2 regions of the Ideonella sp. FW305-24 genome follow, and region 2 is predicted to be linked to the other one. Evidence: riboswitches for the same ligand, from Rfam matches in the RefSeq annotation. Region 2 holds a riboswitch; the other holds the start of a gene.
What was found. A riboswitch is a leader RNA that binds a small molecule or an ion and turns the genes downstream of it on or off. The one in region 2 is predicted to bind glycine.
Positions count from the first base shown of each region.

Region 1: it holds a riboswitch for glycine, as region 2 does, so the genes downstream of both, AC3WR5_RS12365 (D-amino acid dehydrogenase) here and gcvT (glycine cleavage system aminomethyltransferase GcvT) in region 2, are expected to answer to the same signal.

Region 1 covers NZ_JBYTAI010000004.1:87,655-94,475, reverse strand. Annotated here, with positions in the region: gene AC3WR5_RS12375 (M1 family metallopeptidase) at 1-724, opposite strand, end outside; gene AC3WR5_RS12370 (LysE family translocator) at 928-1,554, opposite strand; gene AC3WR5_RS12365 (D-amino acid dehydrogenase) at 1,592-2,920, opposite strand; glycine riboswitch at 2,973-3,098, opposite strand; gene AC3WR5_RS12360 (DUF3563 family protein) at 3,290-3,508, opposite strand; gene AC3WR5_RS12355 (hypothetical protein) at 3,963-4,202, shown strand; gene AC3WR5_RS12350 (hypothetical protein) at 4,486-4,713, shown strand; gene AC3WR5_RS12345 (hypothetical protein) at 4,723-5,085, opposite strand; tRNA gene AC3WR5_RS12340 (tRNA-His) at 5,793-5,863, shown strand; gene AC3WR5_RS12335 (hypothetical protein) at 6,264-6,521, shown strand; gene AC3WR5_RS12330 (hypothetical protein) at 6,684-6,821, shown strand, end outside.
Region 2 covers NZ_JBYTAI010000022.1:8,526-15,346, forward strand. Annotated here, with positions in the region: gene gcvP (aminomethyl-transferring glycine dehydrogenase) at 1-37, opposite strand, end outside; gene gcvH (glycine cleavage system protein GcvH) at 139-513, opposite strand; gene gcvT (glycine cleavage system aminomethyltransferase GcvT) at 681-1,826, opposite strand; glycine riboswitch at 1,886-2,013, opposite strand; glycine riboswitch at 2,030-2,121, opposite strand; gene AC3WR5_RS32205 (hypothetical protein) at 2,173-2,430, shown strand; gene AC3WR5_RS32210 (NAD(P)/FAD-dependent oxidoreductase) at 2,444-4,126, opposite strand; gene AC3WR5_RS32215 (hypothetical protein) at 4,204-4,371, opposite strand; RNA gene ffs (signal recognition particle sRNA small type) at 4,553-4,649, opposite strand; gene AC3WR5_RS32225 (AIR synthase-related protein) at 4,712-5,845, opposite strand; gene AC3WR5_RS32230 (hypothetical protein) at 5,921-6,821, opposite strand, start outside.

The sequences.
Region 1 (6,821 bases), on a different contig from region 2:
TGGGGAACCACTGGCCCACGAGGTGGAAGCTGCCGAAGTAGCCGGTGCGCGCGATGACGCGCGGCAACTGGTCGAAGAAGTCAATGTCCAGCTGGGTGCTGGCACCGGGCGCCACCGGCTGCGGCAGGTCCAGCCGCACGACGGTGTGGTCGGTCTCCGGGCCGTCGTCCGGGTGCACGAAGTACCAGGGCACGGCAGCACCGGCCTGCTGCACCTTTTTCAACTCGATGTGGCCCCACTGGCCTTCGTTCGCTTCCACCTCGCTGCGAAAGCCGAAACCGAGGTTGCGCTGCTCGCTGAAGAAGGTGCTGCCCTCACCTTCGAAGCCGTTCATGTACAGGTGCAGGTAGACGGCGCGCACCTCACGGTCGCTGCGGTTGCGCCAGGTCAGCTGCTGCTGGGCTTCGACGGTGTGCTTCTCCGGGTCCAGCTTGGCCTGGATGCGGTAGTCCACAACGCGGTCGGACAGCGTGGCCGCGCCGGGCTGGCGTGGGCCGCCCCAGGCACCGGGCGCACTGGGCTCGCGCACCATGGCCGCATGTGGCGAGGCCAGCGCAATGCCGTCGGGCGACGGCGGCACGGTGGCCGCGCTGGCAGCTGCGGGCGCCGCGGCCGCTGAAGCGCTGGTGGCGCCTGGCGGTGCGGAGGGGTGGCAGCCTGTCAGGGCCAGGCCACCCAGGACCAGCGCCGATGAGGCGGCCAGTCCGGTCAGGAGTCTCGACATGCGCATGAGCTCAGTCTTCGAGTTGGGTTGGGGTTGAGTCCGGGATTGGGCAAGAGGCCGGATGTTAGGCGTCCGCGCTGGCGAGGCGCCGCGCAGCCGGCGCGGCGGACTGTAGGAAGGCCTTCGCCGAATGAGCCTCGGTTGCGACAGGATGCCGCTGGCGCCGACCAGTTGCAGGCTGGCGCGACGAACTGCAGAAGCGTTCAGCCCAGCGTCCAGCGCGCCAGAGAGACCCACTGCCACAGCGCAAACCCACCCAGCAGCAGCGCCGAAGCCTGGTTCACGCGGCGCCGCCAACGCACATCGAAGCGCTGGCGCAGCCGGCCGACGACTGCCGTCAAGAGCCACCACCACAGCGCAGAACCACAACCCACACCGAGGATCATCCAGCCCGGCGAAGCCGGCTGCGCCGAGCTGCCGGCCAGCGCGCCGAAGATGGCCAGGAAGGACAGGATGGTGGCGGGGTTGGAAAGCGTCAGCAGGAAGGTGCCGGCGAAAGAGCCCAGCAGGCTGCCGGTGCCGGGCGCTGAAGCCGCGCGCTCGGCCACCGGCGCCTGCCAGGTGCGCCATGCGAGCCAGGCCAGCACCGCGCCGCCGACGAGGGCCAGCGGCACGCGCGCGCCGACCAGCCAGTCGATCACCAGCGTGACGCCAAACGCGCCCAGTGCGCCATAGCAGGCGTCCGCCGCGGCGGCGCCCAAGCCGGTGGCCAGGCCGGCGGCCTGGCCCTGGTCCAGCGTGCGCTGGATGGTCAAGAGGCCAATGGGCCCGACCGGCGCGGCGATCGACAGGCCGACCAACATGGCCTGGCTGAAAAGTGAGATGTCCATCGACCAATGTTAGAGGCCGACAGACAGCGGGCCCCACTCAGGCCGGTTGCAGCGACAGGCTTTGCCTGGCCGGCAGCGGGCCGCAGAAGGCAAAGTCGACCTCGGGCCGGCGGCCGTCGATCAGCTGCGCCAGCGCATGGCCGGAGCCAGCGCCGTGGGTCCAGCCCAGCGTGCCGTGGCCGGTGTTCAGGAACAGCTTGCGCACGCGGCTTTCGCCGATGTAGGGCACGTTGCCAGGCGTCGCCGGGCGCAGCCCGGTCCAGTAGCTGGCCAGCTCGGGCCGGCTCACGCCGGGGAAGAGCTGAAGCGTGCGGCGCACGATGGCCTCGCAGCGGACCGGGTTCAGCGCCAGGTCGTAGCCGTTCAGCTCGGCCGTGCCGGCAATGCGCAGGCGGTCACCCTCGGGCGAGGTGAAGCGCGAGAAAACCAGCTTGTACTCGTCGTCGGTCAGGCTGACCTGCGGGGCCTTGGCGGCGTCCAGCACCGGCAACGTGGCCGAATAGCCCTTGGCCGGGTAGATGTCCAGCGTCAGGCCGGCTTGCTTGGCCAACTGCGGGCTGAAGCTGCCGGCGGCCAGCACGTAGGCGTCCGCACTCAGCACCTCGTACAGGCCGGTTTCATTGGCGAACTCCACGCCGCTCATCTCGCCGCCTTCGCTGCGCAGCTTCTGCACCCGCACACCGTAGCGGAACTTCACGCCACGCTCGGCCGCGAGTGCGGCCAGGCCGGTGGTGAACTTGTGCACGTCGCCGGATTCGTCGGCGCTGGTGTAGGTGGCGCCGGCCAGTTGCGGTGCGATGTGGGCCATCGCCGGCTCCAGCTTGACGACCTCATCGCGGCCGATCACGTCGCGCTCGCAGCCGAGTTCGCGCATCACGCGCGCCGGCTCCACCGCCAGGTCGAACTCCTGCTGGCTGGTGTAGAAGTGCAGGATGCCCTTGGTCAGATGGTCGTACTGCAACCCGGTCTCGGCGCGCAGCGCCTGAAGACAACTGCGGCTGTAGGTGCCCAGGTTCAGCAGCTGGATCATGTTGCGCCTGGAACGCGCGGCCGGGCATTCCAGCAGGAACTTCAGGCCCCAGCGCCACTGCGCCGGGTCGGCCCGCAGGCGGAACAGCAGCGGTGCGTCTTCCCTGCCCAGCCACTTCAGCAGCTTCAGCGGCGCGCTGGGGTTGGCCCAGGGCTCGGCATGGCTGACGGAAATCTGGCCGCCGTTGCCGAAACTGGTTTCGCGGGCCGCACCAGCATTGCGCTCCAGCACGGTGACCTCATGCCCGGCCTGCGCCAGGTACCAGGCCGTGGACACGCCGATCACGCCGGCGCCGAGAACGATGACTTTCATGGGAAAGCGCTTTCTTTCAGGCAAAAAGAAAGGGGCAATGGCCGAAGCCTTGCGATCTGCTCGCAAGATTCCGGCCACTGCCCCCACTGTCCTTTTGCCTGAGAGATTCACGCCGCGGTTCCCCGCGGCGCTTGCCCCTTCGGCGGCTGCCATCGGCGAAGCTTTCAAGGCCTGCCGTGCAACGCTCTCCAGTTTGTCGAGATGGTTCCAGTCTTTGGGCCTGAGCGTTCTGAGGGGTACGCCTTCGGCAGCTTCGGCAACAAGTGCTTCGGCTTCTCCTGGAAGAAGATCAGTTTACAGCGGGCGACGCGGCACAGGGGCCGCCGGTCGCACCGGCGCGGCAAACGCCGCGCGGAAGGCGCCCAGGATCGCCAGGATCAGGTCGGAACGCATTCAGTGGCTCCAGCTCATCATGCTGAGCTGCGTGTGCGCGCTCTCGACGGTGCCGCGCTCGAGCTGGCGAATGCGCCGCTCCAGGTCGCCCATGTCGACGGCTTGCGACAGGTAGCGCTCGTCGTCTTCACGGCTGGCATCCTGGCCGCGTTGCGAAGGGGTAGTCAGTTGGGCGATGAAACGCCGGACAGTTGCGTAGGTGTTTTGAACGGAGGTCATGGTCTGTACCCTTTTGGGGCTGATGGAGGGCCATCTCTCGGAGCGGTGGCTCCGGACAGCCCGGTTTGGTTTTTGTATGCAATGCAGTCTAAGGGTTTCCACTCAATCGTGCTGGCGAGGGGTCGGTTAACAAGGCCCTAGAAACGGCCGCATTTCACGACGCAAAGCCTTGTTTTCATTGGCAAAACCGCCTTTTCACCAGACCGGATCCAAAGTGCCTTCGCATCGGGTTATGCACAAACAGCATGACTTTGAAATGCCGCCCAGCACTGCTCACCGAGTGCCCAATCGCAGCACGCGAAGCGCGAATTCGCTGCCGGGCCACCGACGTTTCGTCAGCGAATCGAACCTTCTGCGCGGCCAAACCGGCAACTCGTCGCATCCCGGTCGCACCGCAGTCCGCGGTTTCCTAAAGTCCACTCATCGACACCCCGAACCGCACCAGGAGCCCACCATGACCGCCACCGCCACCCGTTTCGCCGCTGCTTCCAACGCCGCCCGCGCCAGCTTCGCCGGTCTGGCCGCCGTGGTCACACTGACGGTGCTGGCGGGCGTGACCCACATCGCCGGCCAGCAAGTCCAGGACGTGCAGTTGGCCCAGGCCCGCAGCAACGCCGCGACGATGCTCGCCAGCGCCGTGCCGGCCAACGAAATGCCGCTGCAGATCGTCGTCGTGACCGGCAAGCGGGTCTGACACCCAGTCGCGTCGATCCCGCGCCGAAGGCCCCGCACTGCGGGGCTTTTTTCGTTGTGGCGCCGAACGCCAGCGGGCCGCTGCAGCAGCAGCCGGTCGACGCACCACTGAGTGGACGTCCCGGTAGACCTTCTCCACACCGTTCAGCCGCTGCCGTTCATCCCTGCGCGCAGCAGTTTGGCCAGGCGCTGCGGCAACTCGTCGCATCCCGGTCGCAAGCGCAAGCGGCGCTGCCTAAAGTCCACCCATCGAAACACGATTTGCAGCCCAGCAGGAGCCTCAAATGACCACCCCCAACAGCACCGCCAACGTCAACACCCGCGAATTCCAAGCCAGCTCGAAGGCCGCCCGCACCGGCTTCCTCAGCCTGGCCGCGATGGTGACCTTCAGCGTGTTGGCCGGCCTGTCGCAGATCGCCAATGCCCAGGCGGACGATGCGCTGGTCGCACAGGCCGCTTCGCAAGGCGCGGTGCAGGTCGTCGTGGTCTGCGGCAAGCGCAGCGCCGTCTGAGCCAAGCGCTCAGCGAAGTTCCTTCAGCAACTGCTTCAGGCGCTTGCGCCCTTCTGCATTCGTGCCACGCCAGACTTCCTGTGCCATGGCCAGGAACTGCTGCTCTGCAGCGCTCGGCGACTGCGGCACATGCTCGCCGTCCAGCCAGCCCAGCGGCTGCTCGCAGGCCACCTCGATCTGATGCGCCAGCTTGTCACCGATGGGCCGGCTGCTCTTGATCTGGCTCCACATGCTGGGGCTGATCTGCAGCTGTTGCGCAAAGGCCTGCTCCATGCCCTTGGGCGGCACGCCAGCCCGCATCTGCGACTCGGCATAACGTTGAAACAAGGCCAGCACGTTCTGGCGGCGATTCACGGTGAGGTTGTCTGACACGAAAGCGGTTGTGGCGGCAAAGACACGATCTGGAACACAAAGATTGTCGCACCCGCTTGACGCAGAAGTGAAGACTCTTTACAGTTCACCCATTCGCTGCTGAGTGGCTTCCACTGCTCACGGCACCGGAACCTTCGGGTTCCACCGATCACCAGGTCTTTCGTTCCAACCCAACCGAAGTCTCACCGTGAACTCCGCCACCTTCATCGCCAAGCGTTCGCTGCCCCTTTCGGGCCAGTGCACCGGCATGGGTGCAGGGTTTGCAGGCTTGTCTGCAAACGTTTGCGGTTCGAACAGCCAGGCCGGTGATCACAGCCACAACATGCCCCCGGGCGAGGCCAGCGCATAGCGCGTTGCCTCCTACTCGAATCCATCGAGGCCCGGCATCCGAAAGGATCCGGGCCTTGTTGCTTTTGACCTTCTGAATTTCTGTCCCATCACGGGTGTGTTTCGGCACAAGGCCGAGCATGCGCTCTCTGTGTGAGAGCGGCCAGGATGTGCGCCACGGGGACGCCCGTGTCGTGCAGCGAGAACACGGCGCAAGCCCTCGGGCCTTGCGTTCGCGCTGGAGCACAACCGTGATGGGACTGAAGACCCATGTTTCACGAAGCCTTCGTCGAGCTCACGCTTCGAAGGCGGAAATCGGCCGCAAAGATTGGGCGGCACCGGAACCCGTCACCGGAACCTTTCACCAAATGCGCTCAGGCGTGGCCGTAGCTCAATGGCAGAGCCGTGGCTTGTGATGCCACTGATGTCGGTTCGATCCCGACCGGTCACCCCTGAGCGCATCGCGCTTTCACCCCAAAAAACAGGAGGACATCATGAAGAAGTACAACCCACTGGCGGCTGAAGCCTTCAGCTTTCGAAGCCACCCGTAAGCGCCGCAAGGGCTACCCGTCCGAGACCGGGGTCAAGCGCGGCGCGCGGGTGGTGCATGGCGACAAGGAACTGCTGGAGAAGCTGGGGCGCCAAGACCCCTGCCCCTGCGGTTCGGCGCGCCGGTTTCATGCAGTGCTGCCTGCGCAGCGGCTCGTTTTGACGGCGCACTGCGCCAGGATTATTTCCGCGACTGAGGCGCAGCTTCACCCGACACCGGCAAGCGCGCAACACCGCAGACAAGCGCCGGGCCGAGGCTGTGAGCCACGGTTTGGCGGTTCAACCATTGAAAGGAGTTTCCGATGAAGACCCGGATCTCTTCCCTTGCCAACGCCCTGCTGGACAGCCTGGGCAGTGGCCTGCTGCTGATGGCCGCGGTGATGACTTTCAGCCTGCTGGCCGGCCTGGTGCAGGTGGCCGAAGCCCAGCGCCAGGGCTCGCAACTGGCTGACGCGCAGTTGCCCGAGGCGGCTGCCGCCGTGCCGGCGCTGTTTCTGGACGATGCGCCGGAAGCCCCGGCCTCGGCCGTGCCGCCGCCCGGCAAGCCCTTGAGCACCTGACGCTCCGCGCCACACGGCAGCGGCCAGCTGGCCACCACTCATCGCCTGCAAAGGCAACTCAATCGCCTGCCGGCCCCGCCTGTCGCAAGACGGTCGCGGCCGGGATCGCGGCTGCCTAAAGTACATCCATCGACACCCACCGCACACCGCAAGGAGCCCCAAATGACCCCTTTCACGTTCATGAACACCACCAGCCTTCGCACCCGCGCCCCCTTCCTGGCACTGGCCGCCACCGTCACGCTGACCGTGCTGGCCAGCCTGAGCCACTACGCCGACCGGCAGGTCCAGGCCGAACAGTTC
Region 2 (6,821 bases):
CAAGGGCGTCCAGGGGCGCGTGGGCGGACATCAGCATGGCAGCGGGTCTCGGCGGGGCGGCCGCGGTGGCGGCAGGGGAAAAGGCGGGGAAGGTCCGGCGACGGATCACGCCACCGAACCAGGCAGTTCAGTGCGGGATCAGAGCGTCTTCAGCAGTGCGTCGTACGAAGGCGCATCCATCAGCGCTTCGAACTCGGCCATGTCGGACACGTGGACCTTGAAGAACCAGCCGTTGCCCATCGGGTCGGTGTTGGCCAGCGATGGGTCGGCGCGCAGCGCTTCGTTGACTTCGACGACTTCGCCGCTGACGGGCATGTAGATGTCGGCCGCGGCCTTGACCGACTCGACCACGCCGGCGATGTCGCCCTTGGCGTAGGTCGTGCCGACCTCGGGCAGGTCCACGAAGACCACATCGCCCAGGGCGTCCTGCGCGTGCAGCGTGATGCCGACGACGGCGGCTTCGTGGTCCTCGATGTTGATCCACTCGTGATCGTTGGTGTACATGGTCGTCATGTGTCGGGCTCCGTGGTGTGGCGGGAGAAGGAATTCAGGAAAGAAACAAAAGGGGAGGCGGCAGAACGGCGGTGCCGTGCCAGCGCGCAGGTTAGATCGGCGAGGCGGGGCTGTCCAACCCCGGATGGGGCAGGTCGCATGCCGGCCTCGGACCGATCTCGCTGCGCTCAGCCGCGGTAGTAGCGATTCGGGGTGAACGGTGTCGCGGCGACCGTCATCGGCAGCCGCTTGCCGCGCACTTCGGCGAAGACTTCGGTGCCCACCGCGACCTGCGCGGTAGGCAGGTAGGCCAGCGCGACCGGCGTGTTCACGGTCGGGCCCAGCGTGCCGCTGGTCACGGTGCCCAGCTCGGTGCCGTCTGCCGAGAACAGCTTGGTGCCTTCGCGCACCGGCGCCCGTTCCTTGCCGACCAGGCCCACGCGCTTGCGCGCCGCGCCTTCGGCGAACTGGCGGTCGATGACCGCGGCGCCAGGGTAGCCACCAGCGCGCGCGCCACCAGCACGCCGCACCTTCTGGATGCCCCAGGTCAGCGCGGCTTCGACTGGCGTGGTCGTCGTGTCGATGTCGTGGCCGTACAGGCACAGGCCGGCTTCCAGGCGCAGCGTGTCGCGCGCGCCCAGGCCGGCAGGCTTCACTTCCGGCTGGGCGAGCAGTTCGCGGGCGAGGGCCACGGCGTCGTTCTCGTGCACCGAGATCTCGTAGCCGTCTTCGCCGCTGTAGCCCGAGCGGGTCACGAAGCATTCGGCGCCGGCCAATGTGAACAGGCCGCCGGTCATGAAGGTCAGCTTGGCGACTTCGGGGTTCAGGCGAGAGAGGGCGTCGACCGCCTTCGGGCCCTGCAGCGCCAGCAGCGCACGCTCGGGCAGCGGCCTGACTTCGCAGCGGCTGCCAATGCGGGCCTGCAGGTGCGCGATGTCCGCGTCCTTGCAGCCAGCGTTCACCACCACGAACAGGTCGCCGAAGCTGGCTGCTCCCTTGCCGGCCGGGCGGGTGATCATCAGGTCGTCGAGGATGCCGCCTTCGTCGTTCGTGAAGAAGGCGTAGCGCTGCTTGCCGGGCGCCAGGTCGATCACGTCCACCGGCACCAGGGTTTCGAGTGCGGCGGCCGCGTCGGCGCCGATCAGGCGCAACTGGCCCATGTGCGAGACGTCGAACAGCGCGGCCGAATCGCGGCACTGGCGGTGCTCGGCCATCAGGCCGGCCGGGTACTGCACCGGCATCGCGTAGCCGGCGAAAGGCACCATTCGGGCGCCGAGTTCGAGGTGCAGGGCGTGCAGCGGGGTCTGCAGCAGGATGTCAGGCGTGGAGCTCATGCGGGGTCGTCTCTTCAGGTCGGCGCTTGGAGGGCGGTCTGGCGAATCTCTTCATCCAATAGGCCCTCTCTGTCCGCTTTACCTGAGAGATTGACGGCGGGCCGTTGATAACGGCCACCGCTTGCCCCTTCGGTGGACGGGCTCATGGCCTTGCAGCCATCACCCGCCTCTCTCCAGTGAGGAACGCCTCGCCTGTTACGGCAAGACGCTTGTCAGTCCTTTTGCCTGAGCGTTCGAGGGGTGACCCTCTGCGCCTTCGGCGGCTCCTGGTGGAGCTCTCTCCTAACAAGCTGAGCAGTGTAACCGCAGCCGCGGGCGGCGCCAGCGCCGTGCGATAGTCTCGGCCGTGCCGAAAAAAGATCCAGACCCGAACCAAGACCGGTACCAACCGAGCTCGCGCCGCCAGCGCCTGATCGTCATCGCCGCGACCGCTGCCACCGTGGTGGTGCTGTGGCTGCTGCTGATCTACCGGCCAGGCGGCCATTACACGATCTACGACCCGCCCAAACCGGCGTGCAAGCCGGGGCAGACGACCGACTGCGTGGGTGGCAAGGCCGACGTGCTGTTGCTGCCGGCCTCGCCGGCTTCCGCCAGCGGCAGCTGAATTCGCTGAGGCTTCAGGCCGCGGCCAGCATCGCGCGGCCCACGGCCTCGGCGACCTCGATGCCGTCCACACCAGCGGACATGATGCCGCCGGCATAGCCCGCGCCTTCGCCCGCCGGGTAGAGGCCCTTGACGTTCAGGCTTTGGTAATCCTTGCCGCGGGTCATGCGCAGCGGCGACGAGGTGCGGGTCTCGACGCCGGTCAGCACCGCGTCTGGCATCGAGAAGCCCTTGATCTGCCGCTCGAAGGCGGGTAACGCCTCGCGGACTGCATCCAGCACGTAGTGCGGCAGGACAGGGCGGTCCTTGGCGGCCAGCTCGGTCAGGTGCACGCCGGGCTTGTACGAGGGCTCCACATTGCCGAGCACGCGGCTGGGCTGGCGCTTGATGAAGTCGCCCACCAGTGCAGCGGGCGCCAGGTAGCCGCCGCCGCCCAGTTCGTAGGCGCGCGATTCCCAGATGCGCTGGAAAGCCATGCCGTCCAACGGGTTGACGGGGCCACTTCCCGGTTTTTGCCGGTAGTCCGCAGGGGCTATGCCGACGACGATGCCGGCGTTCGCATTTCGCTCGTTGCGCGAATACTGGCTCATGCCGTTGGTCACCACGCGCTCGGGCTCGGAAGTGGCGGCGACCACGGTGCCACCGGGACACATGCAGAAGCTGTAGACAGAGCGGCCGTTGCTGGCGTGGTGCACCAGCTTGTAGTCGGCCGCGCCGAGGATGGGGTGGCCGGCATTCGTGCCGAAACGTGCCCGGTCGATCGCCCCTTGCGGATGCTCGACCCGGAAGCCAATGGAGAAGGGCTTGGCTTCCATGTAGACGCCGCGCTCGTGCAGCATCGTGAAGGTGTCGCGCGCGCTGTGGCCCAGCGCCATCACGACGTGGTCCGAGCGCAGTGTTTCGCCGGAGGCCAGCGTCACGCCGCGAATGTGGCGCTGCTCGCCCTTGCCTTCGATCAGCACGTCGGTGACCCGCTGCTCGAAGCGGATCTCACCTCCCAGCGCGACGATGTCGGCCCGGATCTTCTCGACCATGCTGACCAGTCGGAAGGTGCCGATGTGCGGCTTGCTGACGTAGAGGATTTCCTCGGGCGCGCCGGCCTTGACGAACTCGTTCAGCACCTTGCGCGTCAGGTGGCGCGGGTCGCTGATCTGGCTCCACAGCTTGCCGTCGGAGAAGGTGCCGGCGCCGCCTTCGCCGAATTGCACGTTCGACTCCGGGTTCAGCTGCTGCTGCCGCCACAGGCCCCAGGTGTCCTTGGTGCGCTGGCGCACTTCCTTGCCGCGCTCCAGCACGATGGGGCGCAGGCCCATCTGGGCCAGGATCAGCGCGGCGAAGATGCCGCAGGGGCCGAAGCCGATTACCAGCGGGCGCGGGCGTTCGGTGGCGTGGAAGTCCGCTGGCAAGTGGTCGTCGACATGGCCGACAAACTTGTATTCGGTGTCCGGCGTGAGCCGGATGTGAGGGTCACCTGCGTGCTGCTGCAGCACGGCGGCCTCCTGGGTCGCGTCGGTCAGCTCGCAGTCCACCGTGTAGATCAGCACGATGGCCGACTTCTTGCGCGCGTCGTAGGCGCGCTTGAACAGGGTGAACCGGCTCAGTGCCTCGTCCGCCACGCCCAGCCTGGCGACGATGGCCGGACGCAGCGCGTCTTCGGCATGGTTCAGCGGCAGGCGGAGTTCGGTGATCCTCAGCATGGTGCAGGTCTGCGGTGGCGGTCAATCAGGCCCTGGCGCAGGGCCAGTGACACCACCGGCAGGCCAGGGCGGGGGCTTTAGCCGCCCTTCTTCGCGCGCTTGCCGGCGCTCTTCTTGCTGCGCGTGTGCGAGCCACGTTCCAGGCTCACGCGCTGGCCGCGGTGCGTGGTGACGGTGACACCGCTCGGAGCGGCGGGACGCGGGGTGGCCTTGCGGTCGGCTTCGGTAACGATCTTGTTGCCCATGGTGGCTCCAGTGAAAAAAGAATCAACCCTCGATTAGGCCACAAGCGCCGTGGCTGGCAGCCCGTCTGGCGAGTCCGCCAGGCAAGGTTCAAAGAAAAAGCCGCCGCGCGGAGGGTGCGCAAAGCGGCTTGTTCAAGTGGCTTGGTGTCCTTTTGCTCGAACCCCGCGAGGGATTGGCAAAGGTGACGAGCCTGATCTCGGCACTGGTCACAACAGTTAGGGCTGCTTGGTTCCCCACCTGACCCAGTTGGCCGTGCTTCCATGCGAGGAGGCCCGTCACAACGAATTCTAACCCAGGCCGAAGAGGCGGCCCGGGCCCCGACCAGGAAATCCGGCGCTCTTAGCGCAGTTGCAGGTCGTCGTCGCCAAAGCGCACGTTGATCGGCTCGATCAGCACCTGCTTGCTGGCGCTGGCCTCGACCACGCCGGCGACGATCGCATCCACGCCCTGGGCCTTGGCGATCTCGACGGTGCGCTCGGCGTCCCCGGCCTTCACGAACAGCGCGAAGCCCGCGCCCATGTTCAGCGTGGAATAGGCCTCGCGGTCGTCTTGCTTGGCGTGCTGCTGGATGAACTTCAGCACCGGCGGCACGGCGGGCACGCTGTGGATGCGGTAGCTCAGGCTGCTGGGGTGGCGCAGCAGCTTGCGCCAGCCGTGGCCGGTGATGTTGGCGCAGTAGTGCATGGTCACGCCGGCCTTGGCCAGCGCTTCGGTGACCGGGCTGTACAGCGTGGTCGGCGCCAGCAGTGCTTCGCCGTAGCTGAGGCCCGGCTCGACTTCGGTCAGGTAGCCTTGCGGCAGCCGCTCCACCAGCTTGCGCGCCAGGCTCAGGCCGTTGGCATGAATGCCGCTGGAGCTGAGCAGCACGATGGCGTCACCGGCGCCCAGTGCGTCGCCCACGCTGAGGCGGGTCTTGGGGTTGATGATGCCGGTGCAGGACGCAGCCAGGTCGATGCGGCCACTCTCGACAATGCCGGCCAGTGCCGGCGTTTCGCCGCCGCCCCAGGCCACGCCGCACACGTCGCAGGCCTTCTTCCAGCCTTCGACCAGGGCTTGCGCGCGTTGCGCGTCGGCGAACCAGTCGCTGCCACCGGCGGCCCAGTAGGCCTGCACGACCAGCGGCGTGGCGCCGACGGTGATCAGGTCGTTGACCGCCATCGCAATGGTGTCCTGCGCAATCCCGGCGTAGTAGCTCTTGCCGGTCACTGCCTTCATCTCGTCGGCCACCAGGGCCTTGGAGCCCAGGCATTCGACGATGCTGGCCAGGTAGAACGGACCCACGTCGACCACGTAGGCCGATTCGCCGCGCGAGGCCGGCACTTCGCTGAAGCCGTGGCCGGCGAGGTGGCCGGCGGTGGCGGCAGCGGCGCGCTGCGCGGCGACCTTCAGCGGGTCGATCAGATCGTAGTTGACGCCGGCCTGCTCGTAGCTGAGGGTGTCGGCGGCGGGGCTGTGGGAAGCGGATGCGGTCATGGGTCGGGATTATCCGACAGCCGCGGACCGCACCCGCTTGGTGGCCGGAGGCCTGCCAGCCTCCGGCCACCGGGGTCAGCGCTTGTTCTGCGCCGGCACGCCGGTCACGCGCACCGGGCTGCTGAAGCCCTTGCGCATGGCTTCGGCCATCTTCGCCGCCGTCATCTCGAGCTGCTTGGCGGCCAGATCCAGCCCGGCGCGCTGCAGTTCAGGGTCCGACAGCTTCGCGGCTTCGGCCATGGCCAGCGCGGTGGCCAGCGAGCGCACCAGCGGGTCCCAAGGGCCCACCGGGCCATTGCCGGTCGGGCCGCCGCCGTCGACCATCACGCCCCAGCTGACCCAGGTGCCCTTCTGGTAGCGGCCTGGGTTCACCTTGATGCCGCCGCCACCGCCGGTGCTCTGGTAGAACGCAAAGGCCACGCCGGTGCTGCCCGCGCCGGTGTGCAGGTGGGTGGTGCTGACGCTGTCGCTGCCAGCCGGGGCCTGCACCATCACGCGCCAATCCATGAAGGGCACAGCGTGGATGGTGTCGTAGGCAGACACGGTCTCGACCGCGGCGCTGGGCACGAAGCCGGTTTCGTTGGCGGCGTTGGTCAGTTCGGCATCCGGCGAGATGGTCACGAAATCGTCGTCGACGAAGGTGCCTTGCGCCACGTCGAAGGCGTCGACGAAAGTGCCCTTTTCGCCATTGCCGCGGCCGCCACCGGGCAGGTACCAGGCGGTGGCCTGCACGTCGCTGCCTTCTACTTCGATGTTCAGGCTGGGCGAGAAGCTCACGCCGGGGCCGCCGGCGGCCCCGGTGACTGACCAGAAGGCGAATTGCGCCGTCTGGTCCTGGCCGTTGCTGTCCTGCCAGCTGATGTTGGACGAAGCCCAGGCCTGGTAGCCGCCGGGGTTGTCCACTTGGGTGGACAGTGGCGCGACCAGGTCCAGCGCGGCGCTGCCGTGGCCGCGGCGGCCACGTGAAAGCCAGGTC